Regions from separate parts of the Bradyrhizobium sp. BR2003 genome, predicted to be linked through region 1. Evidence: predicted binding sites of a transcription regulator. Region 1 holds the regulator's gene; each other region holds the start of a gene.
What was found. Region 1 encodes LexA, which represses DNA repair genes until DNA is damaged. Its sites were predicted from a motif close to TGTTCNNNNTGTGTTCNG; they were not measured.
Positions count from the first base shown of each region.

Region 2: the regulator LexA is predicted to act here: its motif matches at 1,357-1,374, upstream of E2I15_RS34765 (ATP-dependent Clp protease adaptor ClpS).
Region 3: the regulator LexA is predicted to act here: its motif matches at 1,048-1,065, upstream of E2I15_RS01380 (PA0069 family radical SAM protein).

Region 1 is NZ_SMYJ01000009.1:330,134-332,399, reverse strand. It holds gene E2I15_RS06025 (molybdopterin molybdotransferase MoeA) at 1-732, shown strand, start outside; gene lexA (transcriptional repressor LexA) at 975-1,679, shown strand; gene E2I15_RS06015 (hypothetical protein) at 1,936-2,266, shown strand, end outside.
Region 2 is NZ_SMYJ01000045.1:83,995-86,260, forward strand. It holds gene E2I15_RS34765 (ATP-dependent Clp protease adaptor ClpS) at 1-1,327, opposite strand, end outside; gene E2I15_RS34770 (mechanosensitive ion channel family protein) at 1,643-2,266, shown strand, end outside.
Region 3 is NZ_SMYJ01000005.1:117,513-119,778, forward strand. It holds gene E2I15_RS01370 (bifunctional helix-turn-helix transcriptional regulator/GNAT family N-acetyltransferase) at 1-265, opposite strand, end outside; gene E2I15_RS01375 (glycosyltransferase family protein) at 353-922, opposite strand; gene E2I15_RS01380 (PA0069 family radical SAM protein) at 1,087-2,265, shown strand.

The DNA of each region.
Region 1 (2,266 bases):
GCCGCCATGAACTATCCGGAACTTGCGGTGCGCTGCCGCCCGAAGGTCGCGGTGCTGGCGACCGGCGATGAACTGGTGATGCCGGGCTCGCAGCCCGGCCCCGGCCAGATCGTCTACTCCAACGGCTACGCGCTGCGGGCGCTGGCGCGCGCCGAGGGCGCCGAGACCGTCGACCTCGGCGTTGCCGCCGACACAATGGAGGCGACCACGGCCGGCATCCGCCGGGCGCGCGAGGCCGGCGCCGATGTCCTGATCACGACGGGCGGCGCCTCGGTCGGCGACCACGATCTCGTCAAGCGGTCGCTGGAAGCCGAGGGCGTCGAGATGGCGTTCTGGCGGATCGCGATGCGGCCGGGCAAGCCGATGATGCACGGCCGGCTCGGCGCGATGCGGGTGATCGGCCTGCCCGGCAATCCGGTGTCGTCCTATGTCTGCGCTTTCCTGTTCCTGGTGCCGTTGATTCGGGCGCTGAGCGGCCGGAAAGTGATTCATCATCGCCGCACGAGCGCCCTGCTCGGCCGCGACCTCGCCGCCAACGACCAGCGCGAGGACTATCTGCGGGCACGGCTCGAAGCGCGCGAGGACGGCACGTTGATCGCAACGCCGGTGACGCAGCAGGACTCGTCGCTGCTCGGGAATCTCGCTGCGGCACGGGCACTTCTCGTGCGTCCGCCGTTCGCGGCAGCGGCCGTCAAGGGCAGCGAATGCGAGATTCTGACACTGCCCGAATAGGGTTTTCATGCCCCACCGATCGTGCGTTGCCTGATCCGTTCACCGGAAATTAAGTGGTTGCGGAACACATATCGAACATATAGTGTCCGTTCATGATTTGTTTCGAGTACTGGTGTCTACAATCGGGAAGCCGCGTGGAAGCAAGTGCAACGAGCACATGCTCCTGAGGTCAGGCCCGCCTGAAGGCCCCACCAGAAGAGTCTCGGAATCGAACGACGCTATCAACCGGGGGAATGCTCGAGATGCTCACGCGCAAACAGTACGAACTTCTGCGTTTCATCAATGAACGTCTGAAAGAGGCCGGCGTACCGCCCTCCTTCGACGAGATGAAGGATGCGCTCGACCTGCGCTCGAAGTCCGGTATCCACCGCCTGATCACTGCGCTGGAGGAGCGCGGCTTCATCCGCCGCCTGCCGAACCGCGCCCGCGCCATCGAGGTCATCAAGCTGCCCGAACTCTCGGCTGGCGGCGGCAACGGCCGACGCGGCTTCACGCCCAGCGTCATCGAAGGCACCCTCGGCCGGCGCGCCAGCACGCCGCCGATCGCCGAGGACGACGGCAACCGTCCGGTCGCGGTCCCCGTGATGGGCCGGATCGCCGCCGGTACGCCGATCGAGGCGCTGCAGACCCGCAGCCACACCATCAGCGTGCCGCCCGACATGCTCGGCGCCGGCGAGCACTATGCGCTCGAGGTGCGCGGCGACTCGATGGTCGATGCCGGCATCCTCGACGGCGACATGGCGCTGATCCAGCGCAACGACGTCGCCAACACCGGCGACATCGTGGTGGCGCTGATCGACGAGGAGGAAGCCACCCTGAAGCGCTTCCGCCGCCGCGGCGCATCGATCGCGCTCGAGCCGGCCAACACCGCCTATGAAGTGCGCATCCTGCCGCCGAACCGGGTGCGCATCCAGGGCAAGCTGATCGGCCTGTATCGCAAATACTGAATTGCAAATACTTGCGGCGGCCGGGAACGAGCAACACGTCGGATCGTTCCTTGCATGATAGCGTAGCGTACGGCCTGCCCGATGCGCTCCGATACCTCTCGCGCAGCGTCGCGTGTTTGTGATCGGGGTCGGTCTCGGACCAGTCGTACAATCGCCCAGAAACGAGCAGAAGCTCGTTCGCTATCGTCCACTCTGGTAGAGGCCCCAATGCCTCAAGAGAGGCACGGGTCGCTACCTCGAAATGAGGAGCCATCCGATGTGTGACTATAGTCTGCACGCCGTGGCATCGCGCCCCGCCATTGTCGGAGAGACGCTGATCACGACGACGTTCCGCGGCACGTCGACCCGCGGTTTTGCTTCGGAGAACGATCCCACTGTCGCGGTCTGCATGCTGCCGGGCACCGAGCTCGCTTTCGCCGAGAACGTTCGCTACGACAGCCGCTGGATCTGGACCAAGACGCTGAACTATCGCGTCGGCGTATTCAACGAAGTCGAGCCCGACGTGCCCGATCGGCATCATGACGCGGTCGAATTCCCCGACGGCAGCCATGTGCTGGTGACCCAGCTGGTCGAGGGACAGCGCGTCA
Region 2 (2,266 bases), on a different contig from region 1:
CGTTGAGCAGCTTGTTGAGCAGGGATTCCTCGCACGGTCCGCCCATCTCCTCGCGGTCGCGCGCGATCAAATCGACATCCTCGATCACGACCATGGTTGGCTGCAGCAGCCGCGCGAGGCTCATATAGGCGCCGAGCAGGCCGACCTGCTCGGCGGTGATGATCAGCGTTGTGTGGTTTGGCAGGTTGGTGGCGAGATAGCGGATGGTGTGGGTCTTGCCGGTGCCGGGCGGGCCGTAGAGCAGGATGCCCTTGCGGGTCGACTGGCCGAGCCCGCGCAACAGATCGCGGCTCTCGACAAAGCCGAGCACGTTGCGGTCGAGCAACCGCAGTGTCCGTTCCGGCAGGATGACGTCATCGCGCGCAACCGTCGGCAGGCGATGCACGGTCACGCCGCGGGCGCGGCCACGATAGTCCGCGGCATCTTCCAGCGACAGGATCTTGCCGCGATAGGACCGTGCCGCATGCACGGCAGCTTCCAGCTCGGCAAAAGTCCGCTGCACCAGGGTGTTTCCGGCCGCGCCCGCGGGCACCGCGAGCTCAATCCGCAAGCCCGGCTCGCCCTGATAATCACGATGGTAGCTGAGCAGCACCGCGTAGCGCAGCTCCTCGGTCTGGCACAGCCACAATCCGTTGGTCAGGCATTGCACCGACTCGGGCTCGCCGACGTCGATATCGTAATATTGCGGCGGCGCGATCGGCGGCGCATTGCGGCTGTTCTCCATCAGCGCGGCTATCGTGAGGGTCTCATAGCGGTGTTGCTCATGAAGGCCGAAGAAATGGATCGGCGCATCGAACAATCTGTCGATCGCGATCTGAACGTCTGCACGCATGTGACCGGGAAACTGCCGCGACCGGGTCATGATCTGGTTGCGTGGCGTCCCGGCAAAATGCCAATCGAGCGCCATGAAGGCATATCTGAACTCTTCGCTCGGCAGTTTTTCCGAGCTCGCCCGCGCGGCGATCAGGCAGTTGCCGCACAGGCAGACTGTCCTGCGGATGAGAAAAACGTCGGTCACGGGTTCCAGCGCGCCACAGAGGTCGCACGGCCGCGCCGCTTCTGCGGCTGCGGGCGTGATCAGCAATGGATGACCATTGCTATCAATCAGGTGCTGGGCGGACTCGAGCAGCGCCTTGGCCACCGTCGCGGGATAGGGGCCGCATGCGAATCCGTTCTGGGCCTCGATCCGCGCGGTGATGGCAACCGCTTCTTTCCGGGATTTGCCGAATACCGTGCGTAACAGGTTACGCATGAATTCCAGCGGCGTCCTGTCGTCATCATGAAAGAAGAGCCGCACCGGACCGTCGTCGCTAAACACGTCGTGCATGAGACCCCCGAAAATGCAATTCGGAACAAAAGAACAAAATAAGAACATCACGGCGGCTCCTGCGCGTCAAGCGAAAGATTCTGCCGTCTCACCCCTGACGTGTAGCGAGCCGATCGGCCGGGAACGCGCATTGGAAGTGTAAACGCGGCTCAACGCCTGTGTCGATTGTGTTGCGGCAAATGCCAAGAGATGGCCGTCACAGCGGCAAACTTCCGACACACCATCGGGGCGAAAAGGAGTATCCGACATGGCGCGAGCGCGAGAGCAGATTCCTCCCAAGGGTCTGCGGTCGCGCAGTTATTTTATGAGGCCCTCGTGTCGCACAAACTTCGCCTTGCGCTGCTTCTCGTCTTCACTTTGTTCGTCTCTCCCGCGCTGGCCCAGCCGGCCGCCAAGCCGGCGCCGCCGCAACCCGTTACCAGCGACGCGCTGACGCCCGAGCAGGCGAAACGTGCGCTCGAGACGCTGCAGGACGACAAGAAGCGCGGCGAGATCATCAACACGCTGCGCGCCATCGCCAATGCCTCACCGCAGGCGGCCGCCGCGGAGCCGGCGCCGGAGCAGCATTCGCCGATCCCGCTCACCGCCGACAGCCTCGGCGCACAGCTGCTGCTGATGGTGTCCGAGCAGGTCGGCGAGATGTCGCGCGAGGTCGCCGACGTCGCGCGCACGCTGACGCATTTCCCGGCGTTCTATTACTGGTTCGTGCGCACTGCCAACGATCCGGTCGCCTATGGCCTCTTGATCGATATCGCCTGGAAGCTGGCGCTGGTGTTCGGTTGCGCGCTGGCCGCCGAATGGGTGGTGTTCCGCCTGATCAAGCGGCCGGTCGCGTTCCTGGAAGCGCGGCTGCCGCAGACCGCACGCGTGCCGGTGCAGACGCTCGCCAGCGTCGATCCGCCGTCGTCGGTTGCCGACGTCACGCCGGCGCCCGAGTTG
Region 3 (2,266 bases), on a different contig from region 1:
TGCGCGTCACGATCTGGCGCTTTTGCAGCGCCTGTAGCGTGCGGCTGACGAAGCCGGCATCGAGGTCCAGATCGCGCACCAGGTCGGTGGCGGTGCAGTTCTCGCGATGCGCAAGCTCGTAGATGATCCGCGCTTCCTGCAGCGTGAATGTCGAGTGCAGCAGCTTCGGCTCGATGATGCCGAGCTTGCGGGTATAGAACCGGCTGAAGCTGCGGACGGCGGCAACCTGGCTCTCGAGGGCGGTGTCATGGGAATTTGATTTCATCAAAGATATTATTTGACGGAATCAAATAATCCGCAAGCGCTTTCTGGCGCCTCCTTCATGCGAACAGTGCCTACTTCGCTTGACGCCTTACGCCACCATGATCCGGCTGCGCAGCATGGTGCGCGAGGAGCGGCCGAGCCGGCGCAGCAGGCGCGCCTCGGAGCGGCGGGCATCGGGCCGATAGCCGCCGATCCGCTCGTAATGTTCGCGCGCGATCAGGAGGCCCTGTTCGGCCGAGGGGCCGGTGATCATCCGGGCGACGAATTTGAGGCCGTCGCGCAGGCCGGGGTCGGTATAGGGCGCGCGGGCGTAGCGGAAGACGCCGGCGCGGTCCTTGCCGCTGGCGGCCACCATCTGGATGAACTGGGTGGTCTCCTCGATCCAGCCGGCGTCGAGCACCGCGCCCGGATGCAGGAACATCAGCCAGGGCGATCGCGCTTGCCTGGCGCCGGCGGCGAGCGCCGCGGCGCGGCTGCCCTCGAAACGCAGGAAGCGGCAGCCGGCGACGTCGGCAACGCGCTCCATCACGTCGCTGTCGGTGCGGTCGACCAGCAGCACCTCGCGGATGACACCCGCGGCCGCGCCCGGCACCAGCGCCGCCAGGGTTGCGACCGCGGTGCGCTCGACGCCGTCGGTTGGAATGATCACGCTCAGCATGATTTTGAGGCTTCGATGGCTCAAACGATGGAGAAGCTCCGGCCGTGTTATCACCTTGTCATATTCAAAGCAGCCTGTTCGCCTGCAGAATTTTGTAGCAAGGTTCTGTGGAATTTCTCCGTTCGCGTTCTTGATTTGTTCTCATGCTGTGTTAGCTTCGAAGCATGAGCCGAGCATCCTCTCATGCCCTCAAGCACCCGCCGGTAACGGCGCCCTCCGATAACCCGGCGGGTGCACCTTCACCCATTCCTGCCCCCTTTCCCGAGCTTGCGGTCGCGATCGAGCGCGAGCGGCGGCGCGGCCGCGGCGCGCAGTCCAACGCCAGCGGCCGCTACGAGGCGGAGGCCCGCGTCGCCTTCGACGACGGCTGGCAGAGCCTCGAAGATTTGCCGCCGTTCACGACCAGCGTGGCGCCCGACACCTCGCGCAAGGTGATCACCCGCAACGACTCGCCTGACATCGGCTTCGACCGCTCGATCAATCCCTATCGTGGCTGCGAGCATGGCTGCGTCTACTGCTTCGCGCGGCCGACCCACGCCTATCTCGGCCTGTCGCCGGGGCTGGACTTCGAATCGAAGCTGTTCGCCAAGCCGGACGCACCCGCGCTGCTCGAGAAGGAATTGGCCGCGCCGGACTATGAGGCGCGGATGATCGCGATCGGCACCAACACCGATCCCTATCAGCCGATCGAACGCGACCGGAAGATCATGCGCGGCATCCTCGAGGTGCTCGAGCGCGCCGGCCATCCGGTCGGCATCGTCACCAAATCGGCACTGGTCGTGCGCGATATCGACATCCTGGCGCGGATGGCCAAGCGCAATCTCGCCAAGGTCGCGCTCTCGGTGACGACGCTCGACCCGAAGCTCGCCCGCACCATGGAGCCACGCGCCTCGACCCCGCCGAAGCGGCTCGAGGCGATCAAGCGGCTCGCGGATGCCGGCATCCCGACCACGGTGATGGTCGCGCCCGTGATCCCGGCGCTGAACGACTCCGAGATCGAGCGTATCCTCGATGCCGCCGCGCATGCCGGCGCCAGGGAGGCGAGCTACGTGCTGCTGCGCCTGCCGCTCGAGGTGCGCGATCTGTTCCGCGAATGGCTGATGGCGAACTATCCCGACCGCTACCGTCACGTCTTCACGCTGATCCGCGACATGCGCGGCGGCCGCGACTACGACTCGCAATGGGGCACCAGGATGAAGGGCACCGGCCCGATGGCCTGGATGATCGGCCGCCGCTTCGAGATCGCCTGTGAAAAGCTCGGCCTCAACAAGCGGCGCACCAAGCTGACCATCGATCACTTCGCCAAACCGAAGCGCAACGGACAGCAACTCAGTCTGTTTTAGG